DNA from 2 places in the Puerhibacterium sp. TATVAM-FAB25 genome. Region 2 is predicted to be linked to the other one. Evidence: riboswitches for the same ligand, from Rfam matches in the RefSeq annotation. Region 2 holds a riboswitch; the other holds the start of a gene.

Region 1 (11,728 bases), on a different contig from region 2:
AGGCACCACCATGACGCCGCGCACGCCGTGCCCCTCGAACAGGCGCAGGTAGCGCTGCTCGCGGTCGGGGTCGTCCTGGGAGCTGGCGACCATGAGCGTGCAGTCGGCCTGCGCCAGGCGGTCCTCGATGCCGCGCGCGACGTCGGTGAAGAACGGGTTGGCGATGTCGAGCACGATCGCCCCGACCGTGGTGATCGTGCCCGCCCGCAGCTGGCGCGCCGAGCCGTTCGGCACGAACGCGAGCCGCGCGATCGCCGCCTCCACCCGCTCACGCGTGGCCGGCGCGACGCGGTCGGGCCGGTTGAGCACGTTGGACACCGTGCCGACGGAGACCTCCGCCAGGCGCGCGACGTCGCTGATCGACGGGCGGCGGCGTGCGCCCTGCCGCGGCCGGGGCTGGGCCGGCGTGGTCATGTGCTCCTCCTCGTCCCGGGCGCCGTCGCCCGGTCGTGACCCGTCTCCGCGCCACCTCGGTGTGGTGCTGCCGCGGCGAGCACGCTCCCGGCCATTATGAAGCGATTCACCAGCGCCGCGGCGGTGGACCGGCCGCGTGCCGCGACGGACGAGGAGGACCATGACCGGCAGCAGCGCCAACGCACCCCTCGACGAGCGCCTCACGGTGGTCCCCGCGGCGGGCGCCGGGGAAGGCGCCGCAGGAGGTGCTGCAGGAGGTGCCGGGCGCGGCGCGGGCGACGCCCGGCCCGCCGTCCTCGTGCTGCCCGGCGGCGGGTACGAGCGCCAGGCCGACCACGAGGCCGAGCCCGTCGCCGCCTGGCTCGCGGGCCTCGGGCTGCACGCCGTCGTCCTGCGCTACCGCGTCGCGCCGCACCGCCACCCGGCGCCGCTCGACGACGCCCGCGCCGCGCTGCGCCGGCTGCGCGCCGGCGACCTCGGCGTCGCGGCCGATCCGCGCGCCGTCGGGGTGCTCGGCTTCTCCGCCGGCGGGCACCTCGCCGCCACGCTCAGCACCCTCGGCGACGACGACCGCGCCGTCGGCGGCGACGGTGGCGACGGTGACGACGGTGACGACGACAACGGTGGCGGCGGCGTGAGCGCGCGCCCCGACTTCGCCGTCCTGTGCTACCCGGTGATCTCCCTCGAGGACGAGACCCACGAGGGCTCGGTGGCGGCGCTGCTGGGGCCGGACGCGACGCCGGAGGCGCGCCGGGCGCTCAGCGCGGACCGGCTCGTCACTGCCGCGACGGCGCCCACCTTCCTGTGGCACACGGCCGACGACGAGGCCGTGCCGGTGACCAACGCGCTGCGGTACGCCTCGGCGCTGCACCGCGCGGGCGTGCCGGCGTCGCTGCACGTCTACCCGCACGGGCGGCACGGGCTGGGGCTCGCCGCGGGCGAGCCGGGCGCGGGGCGGTGGACCGCGGAGTGCGCGGCGTGGCTGCGGGAGAGAGGCATCGCCCCGGCGCCCCCGGACCGCGGCTGAGCCTCCGGCGCGCCGGGACCGACCGGGGCAGGGCGGTGCGTCGGGCGGCCCTCAGGCCGCCCCTCAGGCGGCGCTGCCCGTGCTGCGGGTGGAGGGGTCCTCCCCGATGCGCAGCAGCGGAAAGCGCTCGACGCGGTGCGCCGCCGCGGTGAGCACCCGCGACGCCGCCCACAGCCGGTCGGCGACGTCGCCGGAGGACCGCCGGGCGACCGCCTCGGCGGCGTCGCGCAGCCGGTCGAGCACCGACAGCGGCAGGGCCGAGATCACGTTGCCCGGCGGCCGGCGTGCCACGACCGGGTGCGCTCGCGTGGGGGCGATGCGGCGGAGGACCTCCCAGTACACCCCGAGACGCCGCAGCTCGGCGGTGGTCGTCACGGCCTGCAGCCGCGGGAACAGCTCGTCCTCCTCGTCGCGCACGTCCTCGCGCAGCACCTCGACCAGCCGTTCGAGGACCGGGCCGCGCTCCGGGTCGTCGGGGTCGAGCCGCTCGAGCCGCGTGACGAGCTCGTTGACCTCCTGGTGCTCCTGCTCCACCTCGAGCGTCAGCGCGTGCCCGTCCGGCAGCGCCCGGCGCATCACCGGCCACAGCACCGACTCCTCGGCGAACGCGTGCGGGAAGACGAGGCGGTAGATCCGCAGCAGCACCCGTTCCTGCTCCTGGCCGTGCGTGCCCTCCAGCTGTTGCAGCAGCCGGTCGAGCTTCACGTGGTCGCGCTTCTGCCGCGCGAGGACGCTCACGCGCCCGCCCAGCTCCGCGTCGGTCTGCTCGGCGATCGAGGTCATGGGCGGGCACCTTCCGGGCGTCGGGCGGGGTGCGCGCACCGTATGCCCGCTCGACGGGGCCCGCACACGTTCGCGCGTCGGTCGACCGTCGGCCGGCCGGCGGCCGGTGCCAGGCGTGCCGCGGTAGACTCGGGGGCGAACGACAGGGGAGCGCCATCGGGGCGCTGAGAGTGCGGGCCACCGCAGACCCTCGAACCTGATCCGGTTAGCACCGGTGGAGGAAGTCGGGCTTCTCGATCCCTGCGCGTGCGTCGTCGGCGGCCGTGCGGCCGCGGGCGCGGCACGCGCGGGGCCCCCTTCTCGACGTCCGAGGAGGACCTTCGCATGACCACCACGCACGGCGGCACCGCCCGCCGCGCCCTCGTCCGCCGCGCCGCCACCCGCATCGGCGCCGTCGCCGCCGCCGTCGGCCTGCTGCCCGCCCTCGCCGCCTGCGGTGGCGGGGACGAGCCGGGCGCGAGCGCGTCGTCCGGCGCGGCGTCGGGCACCGTCACCCTCGTGACCCACGACTCCTGGGCGGTGAGCGAGGAGGTGCTCGCCGCGTTCGAGGAGGAGTCCGGGCTCGAGGTGAAGCAGGTGCCCGCCGGCGACGCCGGCACCCTGGCCAACCAGCTCGTGCTGACCAAGGACGCGCCGCTCGGCGACGTCGTCTTCGGCATCGACAACACCTTCGCCTCGCGCGTGGTCGACGCCGGCGTGCTCGACCCGTACACGCCGTCCGCGCTGCCGGAGTCCGCGCAGCAGTACGCCGTCGGCGACGGCGGCGAGCTCACGCCCGTGGACATGGGCGACGTGTGCATGAACCTCGACACCGGCTGGTTCGACGAGCAGGGCCTCGAGCGGCCGCAGACGCTCGAGGACCTCACGGAGCCGGAGTACCGCGACCTCACGGTGGTCACCAACCCGGCGACGTCGTCGCCCGGCCTGGCGTTCCTGCTCGGCACCGTCGGCGCGTTCGGCGAGGACGGCTGGCAGGGGTACTGGGAGCGCCTGCGCGACAACGGGCTCAAGGTCGACGACTCCTGGGAGGACGCGTACTACGCCGACTTCTCCGGCGCCGGCGAGGGCGGCCAGCGCCCGATCGTGCTGTCCTACGCCACCAGCCCGGCGTTCACCGTGACCGAGGACGGCTCGGCCTCGACCACCGCCGCGATGCTGGACACCTGCTTCCGCCAGGTGGAGTACGCCGGCGTGCTGGCCGGCGCCGCCAACCCCGAGGGCGCACGGCAGCTCGTCGACTTCCTGGTGTCGGAGGCGTTCCAGGCCGACGTGCCGGGTCAGATGTACATGTACCCGGTGGACGACGCGGTCGAGCTGCCCGCCGAGTGGCAGCAGTTCGCGCCGCTCGCCGAGAACCCCTTCACGGTGGAGCCGGCGGACGTCGCCGAGCACCGCGAGGAGTGGATCGAGCAGTGGACGCAGACGGTCGTCGGCTGACGACGGGCGCGCGCCGCGGCGGCGTCACCCCCGGCACCCTCGGCCGCGGCGCCGCCTGGGCGCTCGCGGCCGGGGTGCCGCTGCTGTTCCTCGGCGTGTTCTTCGCCTGGCCGGTGCTCGCGCTGGTCGGGCGCGGGTTCCTCGGCGAGTCCGGCGGCGTCGACCTGTCCGCCTTCCGCGACGTGCTGGCCGCGCCCCGGACCTGGCGGCTGGTCGGCCTGACGCTGGGGCAGGCCGCCGCCGGGACGGCAGGGTCGGTGCTGCTGGGGCTCCCGGCCGCCTACGTGCTGTACCGCTGCCGGTTCCCCGGCCGCACGCTCGTGCGCGGCCTCGTCACGGTGCCGTTCGTGCTGCCCTCGGTGGTGGTCGGCGTCGCCTTCTCGTCGCTGCTGCAGCCCGGCGGCCTGCTCGGGTGGGCGCACCTGGAGGAGACGTTCGCCGCCGTCGTGCTCGCGCTCGTGTTCTTCAACTACGCGGTGGTGGTCCGCACCGTCGGCGGCCTGTGGGAGCGGCTCGACCCGCGCGCCGAGCAGGCCGCGCGGGCGCTCGGCGCCTCCCCGTGGCGGGCCTTCCGCACGGTCACCCTGCCGGCGCTCGCCCCGGCGATCGCCTCGGCCGCCGCCGTCGTCTTCCTGTTCTGCGCGACGGCGTTCGGCGTCGTGCTGGTGCTCGGCGGCATCCGCTACGGCACCGTCGAGACGGAGATCTGGACGCGCACCACCCAGTTCCTCGACCTGCGCACCGCGTCGGTGCTGTCGATCCTGCAGCTCGTGGTCGTCGCCGCGGCGCTCGCCGTGTCGTCCCGCGCCCGCGCCCGGCGCGAGCACGCGCTCCAGCTCCTGCCGGAGCGCAGCACCGCCCGCGCGCTCGACCCGCGCCGCGGCCCCGACGCCGCCGCCGCGGCGGTGACGGCGCTGACCGTCGTCGGGCTCGTGCTGCTGCCGATCGCCGGCCTGGTGCTGCGCTCCTTCCGCGCGACCGACGGCACCTGGGGCCTGGACAACTACGTCGCGCTCGGGACCACGGGCGGGCGCAACGCCCTCGTGGTGACGGTGTGGGAGGCCCTGGGCACCTCGCTGCGCACCGCGCTGCTGGCCGCGGCGCTCGCCGTCGTCGTGGGCGGGCTCGTGGCCCTGGTGGTGTCCCGCCGGCCGCGCGCCCGCGCCGCCCGCCGCACGGTGGGCGTGCTCGACGCGGTGTTCATGCTGCCGCTCGGCGTCTCGGCCGTGACGGTGGGGTTCGGCTTCCTCGTGACGCTCGACCGGCCGCTCGGCCTCGACGTCGACCTGCGCACGTCCGGCCTGCTGGTGCCGGTGGCGCAGGCCGTGGTGGCCGTCCCGCTGGTGGTGCGCACCGTGCTGCCGGTGCTGCGGGCGATCGACCCGCGCCTGCGGGAGGCGGCGGCCGTGCTCGGCGCGGCGCCCGGCCGCGTGCTGCGCGACGTCGACCTGCCGGTGGCGCTGCGCTCGCTGGGCCTGGCGGTGGGCTTCGCCTTCGCCGTGTCGCTGGGCGAGTTCGGTGCGACGTCGTTCCTGGCGCGGCCGGACGCCGCGACGCTGCCGGTGGTGATCTTCCGGCTCATCGGCCGACCGGGCGCGGACAACTACGGCATGGCGCTGGCGGCGTCCGTGGTGCTGGCGGTGCTCACCGCCGCGGTGATGATGCTGGCCGAGCGGCTGCGCGGGGACCGCCTCGGCGCGGCCGGAGGGGAGTTCTGATGGGCCTGCACGTGCGGGACGCCGTGGTGCGGTACGACGGCACGACGGCGGTGGGCGGCGTCTCGCTCGACGTCGCCGACGGCGAGGTGCTGGCGCTGCTGGGCCCCAGCGGCTGCGGCAAGTCGTCGCTGCTGCGCGCGGTCGCCGGGCTGGAGCCGCTCGCGGCGGGCGGCGTCGCCTTCGACGGCCAGGACCTGGCCGGCGTGCCGGTGCACCGCCGCGGGTTCGGGCTGCTGTTCCAGGACGGCCAGCTCTTCGCGCACCGCGACGTGGCCCGCAACGTCGCCTACGGGCTGGAGACCGCGCGCGTGCCGCGGGCCGAGCGGGCCGCGCGGGTGCGCGAGCTGCTCGAGCTCGTGGGGCTGGCCGGGTACGAGCGCCGGGCCGTGGCCACGCTGTCGGGCGGGGAGCGGCAGCGCGTCGCCCTGGCCCGGGCGCTGGCGCCGCGCCCGCGGCTGCTGCTGCTCGACGAGCCCTTCTCCGCCCTGGACCGCGGGCTGCGCGAGCGGCTGGCCGTCGAGGTGCGGGCCATCCTCACGCGCACCGGCACCACCGCCGTCTTCGTCACCCACGACCACGACGAGGCGTTCACCGTGGCCGACCGGGTCGCCGTGATGGGCGCGCGAGAGGGCGGCGGCGCGCGGCTCCTCCCGGGCTCCGGCGCGCGAGCGTCCCGCGATGTCGCCGAAGCCGGCGCGGAGGACGACGAGGCGGGACGCTCGCCGGACGGGCGTGGCGCCGAGGGTGGCGTGCTGCTGCAGGTCGCGGCCCCCGAGGAGCTGTGGCGCGCGCCGGTGTCGCGACGGGTGGCCCGGTTCCTGGGCTACCAGGTGTTCGTGCCGCTCGCGGAGCTGCCCGGCGTCCCCGAGCACGACGGCTGGCTCGCCGTCGGACCCACCGGCCTGCGCGTCCTGCCCGTCGACGTGTCAGAACGGCGGTGGGGCATGGCGCACCCGGCGTCTGACACGTCCGGCGGTGCGGGGCGGGGCACGGTGGCGGGCACGGTGGCGGGCACGGTGGCGGGCACGGTGGCGAGCGTGGCGGCGGGCACCTGGACCGGCGAGGCGGTCGGGTCGGTGTTCCGGCGCGGGCGCACCGAGGTCACGGTCGACGTCGACCTCGGCGCCGGCACGCAGCGGCTCGCGGCGGTGCTCGACGGCGCGGTACCTGGCGGCGGGGCGCCCGCGCCCGGCGACAAGGTCGCGGTGGTGCTCGACCCCGCCGGCTGCGCCGTCGTCCGCCGCTGACGGCTGCGCCGTCGTCCGCCGCTGATCAGCGCAGCAGCCCGGGCGGCGCGGCGGGGCCGGACCCGCGCAGCCGGCGCGCCGCCTCCGCGCCGAGGAACGCCTGGCGCGCGGCGTACATCAGCGCCACCAGCGGCTGGCGGCGCATCTCGAACTCTGCCCGCTCGATGCCGCCGCGGTCGGCCCGCTGGTGCAGCAGCGCGAGCTCGACGGCGGCCTGCTGGTAGTCCGTCATGGCGCGGGCGGTGGCCGTGCCGCCCGCCCCGCGCGCCCAGACCCGGGCCGCGCGGCGCGCGGGCATGCTGGCGAGCATCCGCACGTCCTGCGCCGTGACGGCGCCGGTCGCCGCGTAGGGCGGCAGGTAGCGGCCCACCATCGCGACCGTCCGGGTGCGGTCCCGGCGCACCACCACCAGCAGCGCCACCAGGACGACGAAGCCGACCCCGTAGGCGAACACCACGCCGGCGAACCCGAACGCCGTCGACCCGTTCCACAGGGCGTGCAGCGCCATCGCGCCGGCCAGCCCGACGAAGGCGGGCACCAGCCGGCCCGGCCCGGGCCGCCGCGTCGCGGCCGCCGCGATCCCGACGCCGGTCAGCGACGTGCACAGCGGGTGCAGCAGCGGCGTGAGGATGCCGCGGGCCAGGAACGTCGCCTCGAGCTCGCCGAGCTGCGCCGTGGCCGTGTAGTAGCTGACGTTCTCCACGGTGGCGAAGCCGAGGCCCACCATCGAGCCGTAGATGATGCCGTCGGTAGGGCCGTTGAGCTCGTGCCGGCGCAGCCAGAGCATGCCGAACAGCACGGCGCCCTTGAGCGTCTCCTCCACCACCGGCGCGCCGAGCGTGGCGCTCAGGTACTGGCCGAGGTCGGGGCCGAAGAGCGGCTCGAGCAGCAGCGCGTAGCCGAGGGTGTTGACGAACATCGCCACGAGCACGGCCACGCCGGCGCCCCACAGGAACGCGAGCAGCAGGGCGTCGGGCGGTTCGGGCTCGAGGCGGTCGAGCGCCAGGATGCCGGACAGCAGCAGGGGCAGCGGCAGCAGCGCGAGCAGCAGCCCGACCGCGAAGGTGGGCCCCTCGAGCGCGATGACGAAGAGCGCGACCAGCAGGCAGACCGACGAGATCGCGATCAGCAGGATCGTGCCGACGGAGGGACGGGCGGTCGAGCGCCCCGCCAGGATCGCCCGGGGGTCGAGGGCGGACATGCCTCGGATGCTACGGGGCGGGTGGTCCGCCCGCCCTGCGGCGGGCGCGGGCGGCCCGACGACGGTGCGCCGGGCCGCCCGCGGGTACCGGGGTCAGCCCGCGGCGCTGAGCCGCTCGACCTCCTCGGGCGTGAGCTCGAGCTCGGCCGCCCGCGCCGAGTCCTGGATCGACTCCGGGCGCGAGGCGCCCGGGATCGGGACCACCACGGGCGCGAGCGCCAGCTCCCAGGCGAGCGCCACCTGGAACGGGCTGACGCCGTGGGCCTCTGCCACCTCGAGGAACGGGGCGAACTCCGGCCCGAGCTCGCCGGAGCGGGCGAGCGCGATGCCGCCGAGCGGGCTCCACGGCAGGAACGCGATGCCGAGCTCGGCGCACAGCTCGAGCTCGGGCAGCGACGAGCGGAAGCGCGGGGAGAACTGGTTCTGCACCGAGACCAGCCGGCCGCCGAGGATCTCCTGGGCCTCGCGGATCTGGTCGGGGTCGGCGTTCGAGATGCCGGCCCGCTCGATGACGCCCTCGTCGAGCAGCTCACGCAGCGCACCCACCGAGTCGGCGTACGGCACCTCCGGGTCGGGGCGGTGGAACTGGTAGAGGCCGATGGCGTCCACCCCGAGGCGCTCGGCCGAGGCCTTCGCGGCCTCCTTGAGGTGGTCCGGGTGGCCGTTCTTGGTCCAGGAGCCGTCGCCGGGCCGCAGGTGCCCGCCCTTCGTGGCGACCAGGACGTCGGACGTGTCGCCGCCGTACGAGCGCAGCGCACGGGCGATGAGCTCCTCGTTGTGACCGACCTCGTCGGCGTGCAGGTGGTAGGAGTCGGCGGTGTCGATGAACGTCACGCCGGCGTCGAGGGCGGCGTGGATCGTGGCCACCGACCGGGCCTCGTCGGGCCGGCCCTCGATCGACATCGGCATGCCGCCGAGGCCGACGGCGCTCACCTGACGGTCACCGAGGGTGCGGGTCTGCATGGTTCGTCCTCCCGTCGGGCCCGCGGGTGTCTGCCCTCGGGATCGAGGAGCCGCGGGCCGTCCGCCACGCTACGCACCGGCGATGAGTCCCGCGCGGCGGCGCCGTCTACCCGGCTGCACGCACCCGCCCACCGCACGCTCGCGCACCGCAGGAGGACACCCACCATGGCGACCGTCGTCTCCACCTTGTTCATCTCCCTCGACGGCGTCGTCGAGATCGACCCGGCGTGGCACTTCCCGTACTACGACGACCACATGGGCGCCGGGGTCGACGAGGACTACGCCGGCACCGACGTCATCGTCATCGGGCGGGTCACGTACGACAGCTTCGCCGGGGCGTGGCCGGAGCGGGAGGCGGCCGGCGAGGCCGACGCGGACTTCGCGCGGCAGCTCGGCGACACCCGCAAGGTCGTGGTCACCCGCGGCCGCGGGCGCGACCTGGGGTGGCGCAACGCGACCCCGCTCGACGGCGAGCTGGTCGACGTCGTCGGCCGGCTCCGCGCCGATGCGGCGCTGAGCAAGGTGCTCGTGCCCGGCTCGATCTCCGTGGTGCGCCAGCTGCTCGACGTCCGGCTGGTCGACGAGCTGCGCCTGTACGTGCACCCCGTCGCGGCGCGGGCGGGCGAGCGGCTCTTCGCCGAGGCGGGCTCGCCCTACCCGCTGCGCCTGCTGCGGTCCGAGGCGTTCCCCACCGGGGTGCTGCGGCTCGTCTACGCCCCGGGCGAGCTCGGCAGCGGCGGCTACGAGGAGGCCCGAGAGAACCTCGCGAGCGCCCGCGCCGCCGGCTGACGGCCGGGCGGCGCCGCGCCGGCGTCTCCGGGAAGCTCCCAGCCGAGACCCAGCCCCGTCGAGGGTTGCGGGAGTGGGCTGTCGTCCAGGAACCCCACCTGGAGGCAGAGATGAGCACCGGACCCACCCCCCACGTCCCCGCCGAGGACCGCGCCCCGGCCGGCGCGACCGCCGCGGGCGCCACCACGGCTGTCGCGCCCGCCGGCCACCGCCGCCGGCGGGTGGCCGGGGTCCTCGCCGGCGGACTCGCGCTCACGCTCGTGGCCGGCTCGACGGCCGCCGCGCTGCCGCGCGAGCCCCTGGTTGCCGCCGTGCACGCGGCGCCCGGCGCGGGCGGGGTGCCCGCGTGGCCCGACGCAAGCTCCGGGTCCGGGTCCGGGTCCGGCTCCGGGTTCGGCGCCGGCGGCGGCACCGGGACCGCGGCGACAACCCAGACCGACGCCACGCCGGCCACCGCCGACGAGGCCACGGGCGTCGTCGTCGTCGAGACCGTGCTGGGCTACCAGGACGCCGAGGCCGCGGGCACCGGCATCGTGCTCACCTCCGACGGGCTGGTGCTGACCAACAACCACGTGGTCGCCGGCGCCACGGAGATCCAGGTGGAGGTCCCGGGCACCGGCGCGACCTACCCGGCCACCGTCGTCGGCACCGACGCCTCCTCCGACGTCGCGGTGCTCGAGCTGGACGACGGAAGCGGGCTGGCCACCGCCACGCTGGACGACGACGGCGAGCCGGCCGTCGGTGACGCGGTGACCGCCGTCGGCAACGCGGGCGGCACGGGCGAGCTCGTGGCGGCGGACGGCACCGTGACTGCGCTCGAGCAGACGATCACCACCGCGGCCGAGGGGTCGGCCGCGGGCGAGACGCTCGACGGCCTCATCGAGGTGGACGCCGACATCGTCTCGGGCGACTCGGGCGGCCCGCTGCTCGACGCCGAGGGCGAGGTCGTGGGCGTCGACACGGCCGCCTCGTCGGGCACCGCCGACATCGTGGGCTACGCGATCGACATCGACGACGCGATGGCGATCGTCGAGCAGGTGCTCTCCGGCGAGGAGACCGCGACGGTCTCGCTCGGCTACCCGGCCTTCCTCGGGGTGGAGGTCGCGTCCGAGCAGACCGCGTCGGCCGCCTACCCGAGCCGCGCCGGGTACGGCTACGGCGCCGGCACGTGGTCGGGTGGCGACGCCGGGCTGGGCACGTCGTCGACGGCCGCGACGGCGACCGCGGGCGCGCTCGTGGCCGGGGTCGTCGCAGGGACGCCGGCCGCGACGGCGGGGCTCGCCGCGGGAGACACCATCACCGCCGTCGACGGCGCGGCCGTCGGCACGGCGGACGACCTCACCGCCGACCTCGCCGAGCACGACCCGGGCGACACGGTGACCGTCACCTGGACCGACGCCGCCGGCCAGGGCCACGAGGCAGACGTGACCCTCGCCCAGGGCCCGGTGGCCTGAGCCCGGGTCGAGGCCGCGGAAAGACGTCAGGGTCGGTTCCGGGATCCCCGTGATCCCGGAACCGACCCTGACGTCCCTTCGTGGAGCCTCAGCCGCGCAGCTCGCGGTACCTGCGCACCAGCGCCTGCGTCGAGGCGTCCTGCTGCGCCAGCGCGGCGTCGTCGCCGGCCACGGCCGGGGCGATCTCCAGCGCGAGCTTCTTGCCGAGCTCCACGCCCCACTGGTCGAACGAGTCGATGCCCCACACCACGCCCTGGACGAAGGTGATGTGCTCGTACAGCGCGATGAGCTGGCCCACCACCGACGGGGTCAGCGCGGGCGCGAGGATCGACGTCGTCGGCCGGTTGCCCGAGAACGTGCGGGCGCTGACCAGGTGCTCGGCCGTGCCCTCGGCGCGCACCTCGTCCGGCGTCTTGCCGAACGCCAGCGCCTTGGTCTGCGCGAAGAAGTTGGCCAGGAACAGCTCGTGCACGTCGGCGCCGGCCGGGACCTGCTTGCCGTCGCCCTCGGCGTCCACCAGAGGGTAGGCCGGGTTGGCGACGGCGATGAAGTCCGCCGGGATGAGCCGGGTGCCCTGGTGGATGAGCTGGTAGAAGGCATGCTGGCCGTTGGTGCCCGGCTCGCCCCAGAAGACCTCGCCGGTGTCGGTGGTGACGGGCGTGCCGTCCCAGCGCACCGACTTGCCGTTGGACTCC
Region 2 (11,728 bases):
CGACCACGAGCGCGGCGACGATCGCGACCTTGGTGCCAGTCCCCGTGCCCGACCACGCCCCCTTGAGCGCGCCCCACACGGGGTTCTTCTGCTGCAGCGCCGCGCCGGCGCCGCCGACCACGGCACCCGTGACGACGCCGTGGTCCTCGGCGACGTCCTCGACCTTGTCCTCGACCTTGTCCTCGACCTTGTCGACGACGTCCTCCACGACGTCCTCGGCCTTGTCCTCGACCTTCTCGACGACGTCCTCCACGACGTCCTCGGCCTTGTCCTCGACCTTCTCGACGACGCCGCCCACAGCGCCCTCGAGCCGGTCGGTGAGGTGCTCGAGCGCGCGGGAGGCGCGTGCCGCCGAGTAGTCGACCGCGTTCCGGACCAGGGACCGCAGGGCCGAGGCAAGCGGCGAGCCCTCCGTCGTCGGCGCGAGCAGTGCTGTCGTCATCGTCGGCCTCCGTGCTGCTGCGCTGGTCCTCGGGCGCCCTCAGGTCGACGATACGTCCGTGGCGGCCCGCGCACGCCTCGGCACCGGGTGCCCCCGGCGCCGCGGGTTGCAGGCCGCGGGGGCAGGTCCGACGCTGGCTGGACCGCGAGCACGAGGAGGCTGCGATGAGCGAGAGCGACGACCGCTCCCCCGAGGGCGACGAGCGCGACCAGCAGGGGTCGTCCGACCTCTCGGACGAGGGCATCGGCGCGACCATGAGCGACGAGCCGAACACCATGGAGCCGGAGGAGGCCCTGCCCGAGGAGGGTGCACGGGAGGACGACTGACCGTCGCCGGCGCCCCGCCGCCGCAGCCCAGGCCGCCCGCGGCCGGTCACACGACGGCGCCGACCGCGACCACGGCGGCGAGCGTCCCCAGCACCACCAGGGCCACGACGGCGTCGCGCGCGCCCAGCGGGACCGGCCGCCACACGGTGCGAGGCCCGGCGGCCAGGCCCCGCGACTCCATCGCGAGCGCGATCCGCTCCGACGCGCGCACCGAGCCGACGAGCAGCGTGAACGTCGCCCGGCCGAAGTCGCGCACGCCGAGCCGAGGCCGTCCGTCTCGGCCCAGCGGCGCCCGGACCGCCTGGGCCGCGCGGACGGTCGCCCACCGCCGCGGCATGGCCTCGAGCATGCGGTGGCCGGCCAGGAGCGCGTACGCGTACCGCGGGGACAGCCGCGCGTGCTCGGCGAGGCTGACCATCAGGTCGCGCGGCGGCGTCGTGGCGAGGAACGCCACGGTGAGCACCCCGATCACCATGCCGCGCAGGGCGAGCGCGACGCCGACGACGAGGCCCTCGTGCGTCACCCGCACGGCCGCGCCCTCCACCCACGGGTCGCCGGGCCGGGTCAGGGCGTTCACGAGGACCAGGCCGACGCCGAAGAGCGCGAACGGCACCTGGGCCACCGCGAGCGCCCGCACGCCCACCCGGGCGGCAGTCAGCGCGACGACGACGCCGAGCAGGTAGAGGGTCAGGAGCACGCCCACGTCCAGCAGGAACAGGGTGGACAGGGACACGACGAGGAGCAGGACCACCTTGACGGTGGGGTTGCTGCGCCCGAGCGGGCTCATGCCGGCACCACCGCCCCGTCGCCGACGCGCTCCACCGCGGCGTCGAGCCCGCGCAGGACGGCGCGCAGCTCGCCGTCGTCGGCCACCTCGGCGGCCAGGCGCCGCAGCAGCGCGGGCGGGCGCAGCCGCGCCGCGGCGAGCAGCCGCTCGTCGCGGACCAGCGCGAGGGGGCCCACGTCCGCCAGGACGGTGCCCGCGGCCACGACCAGCACGCGGTCGGCGCAGGTGGCGACCGTCCGCAGGTCGTGGCTGGTGAACAGCACGCCGCGGCCCTCGGCGGCCGCCGCGGTCAGCGCGCGAGCGGCGGCGAGCGTGCCGTGCCGGTCGAGGCCGAAGGTCGGCTCGTCGGCCAGGAGGAAGGGCCGGTCGTGCACGAGCACGGCGGCCAGGCTCAGCCGGCGCTTCTGGCCGCCCGAGAGGCGGAACGGGTTGTGGTCGGCGTGGTGGGCCAGGCCGAACCGGTGCAGCACCGCGTCGACGCGGCGCGCGGTCTCCTCCCCCGGCGGCAGCCCGGCGGCGAGCTCGTCGCGCACCGTGGCACGGCTGAGCTGGTGCTCCGGGTTCTGCAGCACGAGGCCCGGGCGCGGGCCGTCGACGGCGCCGCGCAGCGGCGCCTGCACGCCGGCGAGGCAGGCGAGCAGGCTGGACTTGCCGCCGCCGTTGGCGCCGACGACCGCGACCACCTCTCCCGCTCGCAGGTCGAGGTGGACGTCCTGCAGCACCGGTACGACCGTCCGGCGGCGGGTGGGTCGCGGCGCGCCGAGCGGCGCGACCGCGAGCCCACGGGCGCGCAGCACCGGGGCGCCGGGCAGGCCCCCCGCGGGCCTCGCCCCGGCCGGCGACGGCGGGTCGCCCGCGAGCGCGGCCAGGGCCCGCAGGCCCGCGCGCACCGCCGGGGAGGCGAGGTCGCCGTGGCCGAGCACCACGCGCAGCTCGGCGTCCGCCGGCAGCCAGCACCCCTCGGCAAGCAGCCGCGCGCCCGCGCGCTCCAGGACCTCCCGCGCGGGGCCGTCGTGGAGCACCCGGCCGTTGCGGTCGAGCGCCACCCAGCGCCCGGGCAGCCCCGCGGTGCCGTCGTCCCCGGCGTACTCGTCGAGCCGGTGCTCGACCAGCACGCACGCCGTCGTGCCGGTCGCGGTCACCCGGCCCACCGCCTCGCGCACCGCCCGGACGCCGCCGGCGTCGAGCATCGCGGTGGGCTCGTCCAGGAGCAGGAGCGCCGGGCGCGTGACCGTCGCGGCGGCCAGGGCCACGCGCTGCAGCTCGCCGCCCGACAGGGCGTCGGTGCGGCGGCCCCGCAGGTGGCCGGCGCCGGCCGCGGCGAGCGCGTCGTCGACCGCGGGACCGATCGTCGCGGGGTCGGCGGCCAGGTTCTCCAGGGGGAACGCCACCTCGTCGGCGACGTCGGGCAGGCACACGCCGGTCTCGGGGTCCTGCGCGACCACGCCGACGACGTCGGCCAGGCCCGCCACCGTGGACCGGTGCACGTCGCGCCCGGCCACGACGGCGGACCCCCGGGTCGTGGCCGGGACCGCGTGCGGCACGGCGCCGTGCAGGCACCGCAGCAGGGTGCTCTTGCCCGATCCCGACGGCCCGAGCAGCAGCACCTGCTCCCCCGGCCGGACGCGCAGGTCCACGGGTCCCACGCCGTCGCCGGTGGCGAAGACCGCCTCGAGCCCGCGGGTCTCGAGCACGGGCGCCACCGGCGGCCCCGGGCGGTCAGCGCTCACGGCGCACCGGGACGGCGGCGACGGCGGTCTCGCGCACGATCGCGAAGCCGTCCACCGCCCCGGTCCGGACCAGGGCGTCGACGAGCACCTTGGCGAGGAGGCCGCCCAGCACGACGCCCGAGGTGAGCTGGAGCCCCAGCCGCAGCAGCAGGATGTCCTGCCCCCACCAGTCGAACCGGAACGCCGAGAAGACGAAGACGAGGCCCGCGCCGAGGAGCCCGGAGAACGCGTACCGGGCCCAGCCGAACCGGCGGTAGCGCCCGGCCGCGAAGGGCAGCTCGCTGCCGACGCCCTGGATCGCGGCCGCCACCAGGAGCAGCGGCCCCACGGGCGAGCCGAGGAACACGACCTCCACCACCGAGGCGATCACCTCGGCGATGACGCCCACGAACGGGCGGCGCACGACCGCCACCGCGATCGGCGCCACGAGCAGCCACCCGCCCAGCAGCACGTGCTGGGCGAGGTCGCCGGCCGGGCCCATGAGCACCGCCAGGCCGTTCCACGCCTGGACCAGCGCCCAGTAGAGGAACCCGAAGACGACACCGAGCATCACCATGAGCACGATGTCCTTGAGCTCGAGACGCGGCGCGCACCGCGCCGCCTCAGGCCGCGACATCGCGGTGGCTCGGGCTGTTGACCGAGAGGGTCAGGTGGCTGGTGACGTGCTGGACCGTGCGGCCCACGCCGGTCCACCCGGCCACGACCGTCGCCAGGATCGTGCCCAGGTCGCCCTCGAGCCGGGTGACGAAGTGCTCCGACGCGCGGAAGGTGCCGTTCGCCCGGGCGGTGGCGATCGCGGCGTAGATGTCGCGCATGTGGTCGGGCTCCACGCCGGCGCGCACGTCGTCGGCCAGCGGGTACAGCGCCCACTCCGCGGCGGCGCGGCGGCCGACCTGCCGGCCCGCGGGCGCCTCGACGGGGCGCGGCCCGGCCCCGCCGGGCAGGTCGCAGACCACCTCGCCGGGGCACCCCCGCGACAGGTGCACGGTGATCGACGCGTGCTCGCCCGAGACTGCCACGGCCTCGGCCAGGTCGGTGAGCCACGTCAGCAGGTCGGCCTCTGAGCCACCCGCCCAGGTGCTCACGTCGCCCGTCTGGAGGGTCAGGCCCGTGGCGTCCGCCTGCTCGAGCGCCCCGAGGATGATCTCGGCGTACCGGTCGCTCATCACGGCGACCGTGACGCGCGCGCCGACGCCGAAGCGGATCGGGTCGCCGGTCAGGTCGGTCGCCGGCGTCGCGGGTGCTTCCGTCGTGCCTGTGCTGGTCGTGCCTGTGCTGGTCACAGCTGCCTCCTGTGCAGATCAGGCACGGGAGGACGGAGGGCACCATGCCCTGCTTCCTGAGATCGCTCCCTGCGCTGGCATGACCCAGATCAGGTTCAACGGTCGGAGTTCGAGTACTCCCTCTCAGCCCGGCTCACCGGACTCCCGTGCTACGTGCCGGAGGCTAGCACGCACCACGCGCGCTCCGAGGTCACCGGTGCGCGAACCGGGTCGACGGGCGGCGAGCGCGGTCCGCACATAGCCTCTCCAGCGTGACGATCCCTCCTCCGCACGGACCTGGCGCGCCCACGGTGCTCGCCGGCCGGTACGAGCTCGGTGCCCGCCTCGGCCAGGGCGGGATGGCCGACGTGTACCGGGGGGTCGACCACGTCCTGGGTCGGCAGGTCGCCGTGAAGGTGCTGCGCGAGACGACCGACGACGAGTCGGACCGGGCGCGCTTCGTCATCGAGGCGCGCACGCTGGCGCGGCTGTCCCATCCCGGCCTGGTCACCGTGCTCGACGCCGGCATCGGCCTGCGGGCCGACGACGCAGGCCCGGACACCGCGCCCATGTCGGTCGACCAGCCGTTCCTGGTGATGGAGCTCGTGGACGGCCCGACGCTGGCCCAGGTGCTCGCCGACGGCGGGCTCGAGCCGGCCGAGCTGCAGTCGATCGGCACCCGGCTCGCCGAGGCCCTGGCCTACGTCCACGCCCAGGGCGTCGTCCACCGCGACGTCAAGCCGGCGAACGTCCTGCTCGACTGCGAGCGGTCCGTGAAGCTCACCGACTTCGGGATCGTCCGCCTGCTCGGCGACAACGCCCGGCACACCGGGACCAACCAGATGATCGGTACCGCCGCCTACCTCGCGCCCGAGCAGGTCACCGGCCAGCCCGTCACCCCGGCCACCGACGTCTACTCGCTCGGCCTGCTGCTGCTGGAGGCGTCCACCGGCGAGCGCGTGTACCCGGGGACCGCGCTGGAGTCGGCGCTCGCGCGCCTGCACCAGCCGCCGCGCATCCCGGACGAGCTGCCGGCGGCGTGGCGGGAGCTGCTCGGACGCATGACCGCCATCGACCCGGGGGCGCGGCCGAGCGCCGCCGAGGTGGCGGTGCAGCTGTCCGCGGGGACCATCGCGCCGGCCTCGGTCGCCTCCGGCGCGGTGTTCGACCCGCCGACGGCGGAGCTGCCCGTGCCGTTCGGCCGGACGCACGAGCCGGCCGTCCGCCCGTCGCCGGCGCCCGCCCTCGCGGGCGGCACGGGGCGCCGCGTCCCTCGGCGGTGGCTGGCGCTCGGCGCGCCGGCAGCAGTCGCCGCGGCCGTCGCGGCCGTGGCGCTCGCCTCTCCGCTGGGGGCCGACGCGGGGTCGCCGCCGGAGACGGCGACGCAGCAGCCGGTGGCGGAGCTGCCGGCGGACGACGCGCCGTCTCAGGAGCCCGCGCCGGCCCCGGACAACGCCGAGGTCGCGCTGACGTCGGAGTCCTCGTCGGAGCGCGCGGACGCGCCCGTGAGCGACGCGGGGACCGGTGACGCGCCGGTCGCCGACCAGCCCACCGGTGCGAGCACCGGTGGCGCCGAGCCCGAGAAGGACGCGGAGCAGGACGAGACTCTCGCCGAGAAGGATCGCGACGAGAAGAAGTCCGACGAGAAGTCTGACGAGAGGTCTGACGAGAAGAAGCCCGACGAGAAGAAGCCTGACGAGAAGAGGCCCGACAAGAGCGCGGGCCAGACCGGTGCCGACGGCTCGCCAGGCGACAGCGGCAACGCGAACGACGGCAACGGCGACGCCGACAGCGACAAGGGCAGCACCGGCAACGGCGCGGGCAACGCCGCGGGCGACGGCAACGGCGCGAGCGGCAGCAACGGCAACGCCAACGGCGCGGACACCGGCAGCGGCAGCGCCACGAGCGTCAGCACCGGCACCGGCCCGAGCGGCGAGGGCTGACCCGACCTGGCTCGCGAGGCTGCGAGCCAGGTCGACCGGATCGCGCCGCCCTGGTCCCTAGACGGGCCGCGCCAGGTCCCGCAGCAGCGGCCCGGTGAGCGTGTCGATGCTGGTGAGCCGGGTGAGCGCGTCGCGGACGGCGGCGCCCGGACGCGACTCGACGAACGTGAGCCGCGCCAGGCGGCGTGACAGCTTCTGTGCGCGCTCCGTCCGGTGCCGGCGCCGTCGCTCGTAGAGGGCGAGCGCGTGCGGGGCGGAGGCGGCGTCGGACCGCGACAGCTCGTCCGCGAGCGCGGCTGCCGACTCCAGTGCCATGGAGGCGCCGATCCCGGCGGTGGGCAGGAAGGCCGCGGCGGCATCGCCGACGAGCGCCGTCCGACCGTGGGTCCACCGTGCCGCGCGGACGTCGGACATGCGCCACAGCGCCGGCGCCTCGTGCAGCTCCTCCGTCCACCGAGGATCGGTGAGGCCGTGCTCCCCCACGATCTCCACGGCCGCGGCGCTGCGGCCGATGCCCTGGACGCGCCTGGCCGGGGCGCCGACGATGACGCAGAGCCGGTCGCGGCACGGGTAGGTGCCTACGAAGCTGCCGGCGCCCCAGCGCTCGACGACGTCGCCGGGCCGAGCGAGGGCGGCGTCGGCCCACCACACGAGACATGACCACCCGGTGTCGGTCCGACGTGACCGCCCGGGAAGGCGCCGCCGTGTCGGCGAGCCGATCCCGTCGGCGCCGACGAGGACGTCGGCGTGCTGCGTGCTGCGTGCTGCCGTCGTCGAGCCGGACCGTCACCCCGTCCTGGTCCTGGTGCACGGACGCGATCGTCGTCCCGTGGCGGACGGCGCAGCCCGCGGCCGCGCCCTCCAGGAGGGCGAGCAGGTCGCCGCGGGCGAGGACCCCGAGATGCCCGCGCTCGCGCACCTCGTGCGGGAGCGGCGACGACATCAGGACGTCCCCGTGCGCGCCGAGAGCCGTGTACCGCGTCATCTCCGCGCTCCGCGCGACGAGCCCGTCGTGGGCGCCGACGGCATGGAGCACCCGGGAGCCGTGCGGCCACAGCGCCAGCCCGTACCCGCGGCCGGCCGAGCCGGTGCTCTGCTCGACGACGAGCACGTCGTGCCCCTGCCGGTCGAGCAGAGCGGCCAGGGCGAGGCCGGCGACGCCGGCGCCTGAGATCACGATGCGCACGACGCTGCCTCCGGCGACGTCACGTGGGTGAGGAACCGTTCGACGCCGTCCACGACGGCGGCGCCGCGCCAGGACGCGAACAGGTCGAACGCGTGCTGTCCGCCCGGCAGCTCCGCGTAGACGACCGGCGAGGAGGACCCCTCGCGCAGGTGCCGGACGAACGCGCGGGCGCCTTCGACGGGCGCGTACGTGTCCCTGTCGCCGTGGGCGACGAAGACGGGCGGAGCACTCGTGGCGTCGAGGCCGAGCGGCGTGGAGACCGGCCGCTCGTCGGGCGGGCGCCCGTAGTAGCGGCCGAAGTACCCGTACAGGCACACCGCCGCGCCGAGCCTCCGTCCGGTCTCCGGGTCCAGTGCGCACAGCGCGGTGAGGTGCGCGCCGGCGGAGCTCCCGGCCATGGCGAGGGTCCGCGCGTCGCCTCCGTGCTCGTGCGCGTGCCGTCCGGCCCATGCCAGCACGTTCGTGGCGTCGTGGAGATGGTCGACGAAGTCCGCGTCGGGGCGGAGCCGGTAGCCCGCGCTGATGCACACCCATCCGCGCGCGGCGAGCCGGTGAAGGAGGGCACGCCCCTCTCGGTGCTTCCCGCCGGACACGTAGCCGCCGCCGTGCAGGTAGACGAGCACCGGCGCGGCCACGACGTCGTCGCGCCGGTAGACGTCGAGACGTTGCCTCCGGTGGGGACCGTAGGCGAGGTCGCGGACGCGTCGCACCGACCGCGGCCGGATCGGCAACGGTGCGACGAGGCCCCGCCAGCGGCTGCGGAAGCTGGCGGGCGAGACCGGGACGCGCGCTCGTCGCAGCGCCTCCCGGACGGCGTCCCTGGCGTGCAGCCCTCGGCGCGCGACCTCACCGAGCGCGACCGTGGAGAGGCAGGCGACGCCGACGCCCACGAGGCCGGGAACGGTACGGAGGTCGCCCTCCACCAGCGCGAGCGCGGTGGTGCCGACGAGATAGAGGAACGCGAGCTGCGGCAGCTCGCTGACGACCACGCCGAGGAAGAACGCCGCGCTCCCCACGCCGCGCGGCCGACGCGGAGCCACGAGCGCCGCGGTGACGCACACCGCGACAAGGACGTACCCGAGCGGCACCGGGGCCTCCTCTCTCTACAGGTGTAGAGACTGCTACTCTACAGCCGTAGAGGCCGATGGCAAGGGGGCACGATGCCACGAGAGGATCGCCGAGCGCTGATCGCGGACACCGTCATCAGGACGCTGGCAAGGGAGGGCAGCCGCGGGCTCACCCACCGCGCCATCGACACCGCCGCGGGGCTCCCGGCCGGCTCGACGTCCTACTACCTGCCGTCCCGCGCCGCGCTGCTGACCGCGGCCGTCGAGCGCCTGGCGCAGCTCGACGCCGCCGACGTGGCCGCCCTCGAGGACGGCGACCCGGCCGCCGCGCTGACCGCTCTGGTCCAGGGCGCGCTCGTGGGCGAGGGGCGGGACCGGACGCTCGCCCGCTACGAGCTCTCGCTGGAGGCCGTGCGGCGACCCGAGCTGCGACGAGCGCTGTCGGCCGGCACGTCGCGGCTGGAAGGCCTGGTCGCCGAGCGGTTCGCCGCCACGTCCGCACCCGCTGCGGCCGCTGCTCGCGCCCGCGACCTGCTCGCCTTCGTCGACGGCGTGCTGTTCTCCGAGGTGACCGGAGCCACCGCGCCACCGCGCTCCCCCGAGGACGTCGCGGACGCCGTCCGGAGGGCGCTGCAGGCGTTCGCCTGACCACGCCCCGTCCGCCCTCCCTTCGTACGCACGAAAAACTCTGTTGAAAGGACAACGACCCACGTAGGGTCGGATGCCGTAGACGGGTGCCCGAGCCAGGGGGCCGGGCCCCGAGGGGGAGAACGAGGCGGTGAGGCTGTGCGGTCGTCCGACCGCCTCCCTGCCGCGCCAGGGGGAGCTCGAGGTGGCCGGAGAACGGTTCGATGTCGAGGAGCGGTGGCCGGAGCTGTTCGACCGGCTGGACGTGCACCAGCGGTACGCGGTCGCGCAGTCGCTCGCCTCGATGTGGCACGACGGCTGGGTGCCCAGCCGGGAGGACGTCGAGAACCTGACCGACCGCGCCCGCGGGGCGATCGACCAGGCGGAGTTCGTGCGGCGGTCGCGGGAAGCGGCAGCGCACCGGCAAGGTCCGGCGCCGGCGCCGTGAGCGTGGGCGCGGCCGGCGAGCCCTGAGGCCGTCGGGCGTCGACGACCTCAGGGCCACCCGCCCTCGAGGAGCGGTGTGACCGTGACCTCGTTCAGCACGGGCTCGCCCGGTGAGGCAGCCATCCACGCGATCAGGTCGGCGACGACGTCCGGGTCCAGCGACTGGCGCTCGTGCGCCGGACGCTCCGGCGCCGTGCGCTGCGCCGGATCGAACGCGCCCCAGCTCGTCGCCATCGCTCCCGGGTACACGACGCACACCCTGATGCCGTCGGCACGCCCCTCCGCGGCCAGCGACTGCGTCAGCCCCGTCAGCGCAAACTTTGTCGCGCAGTAGGCCGAGGCGCCGGCCCATCCCCTGCGGCCGGCGACCGAGGAGACGTTGACGACGAGCCCGCCGCCGCCCCGGCGCATGTGCGGCATGGCGGACCTCGCCAGCACGAAGGGCGCGGTGAGGTTCACCGCGACGACCCGCTGCCAGTCCTGCACGGACAGCTCCTCGGCGGAGCCCGGCGCATCGGTGGCCGCGGCGTTGACGAGGATCCCCAGGCCGCCCAGCTCGGTGGCGACCACCTGCACGACCTCGTCGAGGCGTTCCGTGTCGGCGAGGTCGACCCGCAGCGGCACGGCGCGCACGCCATGGCTCTCGACCTGGGCGGCGGCACGGCCCAGGTCGTGCTCGCCGCGTCCCAGCAGGCCCACGTCGGCGCCGGCCTGCGCCAGGCGGATCGCCACCGCACGGCCGAGCCCGCTGGTGGCTCCCGTCACCAGCGCGCCCACGCCACGCAAGGACCCGCCGGAGCTGGTCATGCTGTGATCCTCCGTACGGCCTCGGGGCCACGCCAGCCGTGGCGCAGCCACGACGGTGGCGTGCCCGCTGGGCCCGGGCACCGTGGTCGCCAGCGATGTCGCTGGTGCACCTCCACGGGCCGCGCCGACCGCCGCACGATGGCGAGCGGCTCCCGCACGCGGTCGAATGACGCCACGTCTCGAGGAAGGTTGCGCGATGGACACGTGGATGATCGTCGTGATCGTGGTGGTGGCGCTGGTCCTGCTGGCGCTGCTGGTGCTCGTCCTGCCCCGGGCGCGCCGACGCGCCCAGGCGAGGGCTCGCGAGCGCGAGCTCGAGCAGCGCCGCGAGCAGGTGGTCGGCGAGAACCGGGCGCAGGCGGAGGCGCACCGGAAGAGTGCCGCGGAGGCCGAGCAGAGGGCCAGGCTCGCCGCGGCCGAGGCGGAGCGCGAGCGCGCCGAGGCGGAGGTGCGCGAGCAGCGCGCCCGGCTGCACGAGCACGGCATGGCCGACGGTGAGCTCATGGGCGACTCCGGCCGCCACCGGTCAGGGACGTCGGCCGCCGCCGACGCACCGGGGGCCGACGACCGCCGACCCGCGCCCCGGCACGCGGAGCGTGCGCCGGGCGAGCCCGCGGAGCGTGCGCCGGGCGAGCCCGCGGAGGACTACCAGCGCGGTCGCGTCGACGAGCGCCGCGAGCAGAGCGCCGACGGCCCGCCGCGCGCGGTGTGACGGCGTCCCGGTCCGCTCGCGCAGGGCGATCCTGGCTCAGGCGGGCATCCGCTCCCTGAACGCCTCGACGTCGCGCTGCACGAAGCCCTCCAGGCGGACCATGTCGAAGGGGAACTCGTGCTGGAGGGCTGTGGGGTCCAGCGTCTGGTCCGAGCCGTCCACCCAGAGCAGCAGGCGCAGGGCGTCGGCGACCTCGGGCTTGACCGGTCCGAGAGCGACGCTGCCCGCGCGCAGGAGACCTCGAGGCAGGTGCCGGACCCTGGGCGAGATGCCGGCCTTCCGGGCGTAGGTGCGGGCGATCTCGTCCTTGGTGACGTTGTCCCAGCCGCCGATCTCCAGCACCCGGTCCCGGGCACGGGGGTCGGTCAGGCCGATCAGCACGTACCGGGCGG

The links. A riboswitch is a leader RNA that binds a small molecule or an ion and turns the genes downstream of it on or off. The one in region 2 is predicted to bind thiamine pyrophosphate.
Region 1: it holds a riboswitch for thiamine pyrophosphate, as region 2 does, so the genes downstream of both, U5M74_RS05555 (thiamine ABC transporter substrate binding subunit) here and U5M74_RS01800 (YkoF family thiamine/hydroxymethylpyrimidine-binding protein) in region 2, are expected to answer to the same signal.

What each region holds. Positions count from the first base shown of each region.
Region 1 covers NZ_JAXUAK010000004.1:33,572-45,299, forward strand. Annotated here, with positions in the region: gene U5M74_RS05540 (LacI family DNA-binding transcriptional regulator) at 1-414, opposite strand, end outside; gene U5M74_RS05545 (alpha/beta hydrolase) at 575-1,441, shown strand; gene U5M74_RS05550 (hemerythrin domain-containing protein) at 1,505-2,224, opposite strand; TPP riboswitch at 2,359-2,464, shown strand; gene U5M74_RS05555 (thiamine ABC transporter substrate binding subunit) at 2,549-3,661, shown strand; gene U5M74_RS05560 (ABC transporter permease) at 3,658-5,379, shown strand; gene U5M74_RS05565 (ABC transporter ATP-binding protein) at 5,379-6,626, shown strand; gene U5M74_RS05570 (PrsW family intramembrane metalloprotease) at 6,652-7,827, opposite strand; gene U5M74_RS05575 (aldo/keto reductase) at 7,921-8,790, opposite strand; gene U5M74_RS05580 (dihydrofolate reductase family protein) at 8,956-9,579, shown strand; gene U5M74_RS05585 (S1C family serine protease) at 9,690-11,033, shown strand; gene pgi (glucose-6-phosphate isomerase) at 11,122-11,728, opposite strand, start outside.
Region 2 covers NZ_JAXUAK010000001.1:378,005-389,732, forward strand. Annotated here, with positions in the region: gene U5M74_RS01775 (hypothetical protein) at 1-442, opposite strand, end outside; gene U5M74_RS01780 (hypothetical protein) at 607-768, shown strand; gene U5M74_RS01785 (energy-coupling factor transporter transmembrane component T family protein) at 815-1,555, opposite strand; gene U5M74_RS01790 (ABC transporter ATP-binding protein) at 1,552-3,285, opposite strand; gene U5M74_RS01795 (ECF transporter S component) at 3,275-3,901, opposite strand; gene U5M74_RS01800 (YkoF family thiamine/hydroxymethylpyrimidine-binding protein) at 3,888-4,568, opposite strand; TPP riboswitch at 4,618-4,726, opposite strand; gene U5M74_RS01805 (protein kinase domain-containing protein) at 4,820-6,490, shown strand; partial or broken gene U5M74_RS01810 (FAD-dependent oxidoreductase) at 6,548-7,676, opposite strand; gene U5M74_RS01815 (alpha/beta hydrolase) at 7,664-8,764, opposite strand; gene U5M74_RS01820 (TetR/AcrR family transcriptional regulator) at 8,837-9,391, shown strand; gene U5M74_RS01825 (hypothetical protein) at 9,522-9,818, shown strand; gene U5M74_RS01830 (SDR family oxidoreductase) at 9,866-10,624, opposite strand; gene U5M74_RS01835 (hypothetical protein) at 10,821-11,336, shown strand; gene U5M74_RS01840 (SDR family oxidoreductase) at 11,373-11,728, opposite strand, start outside.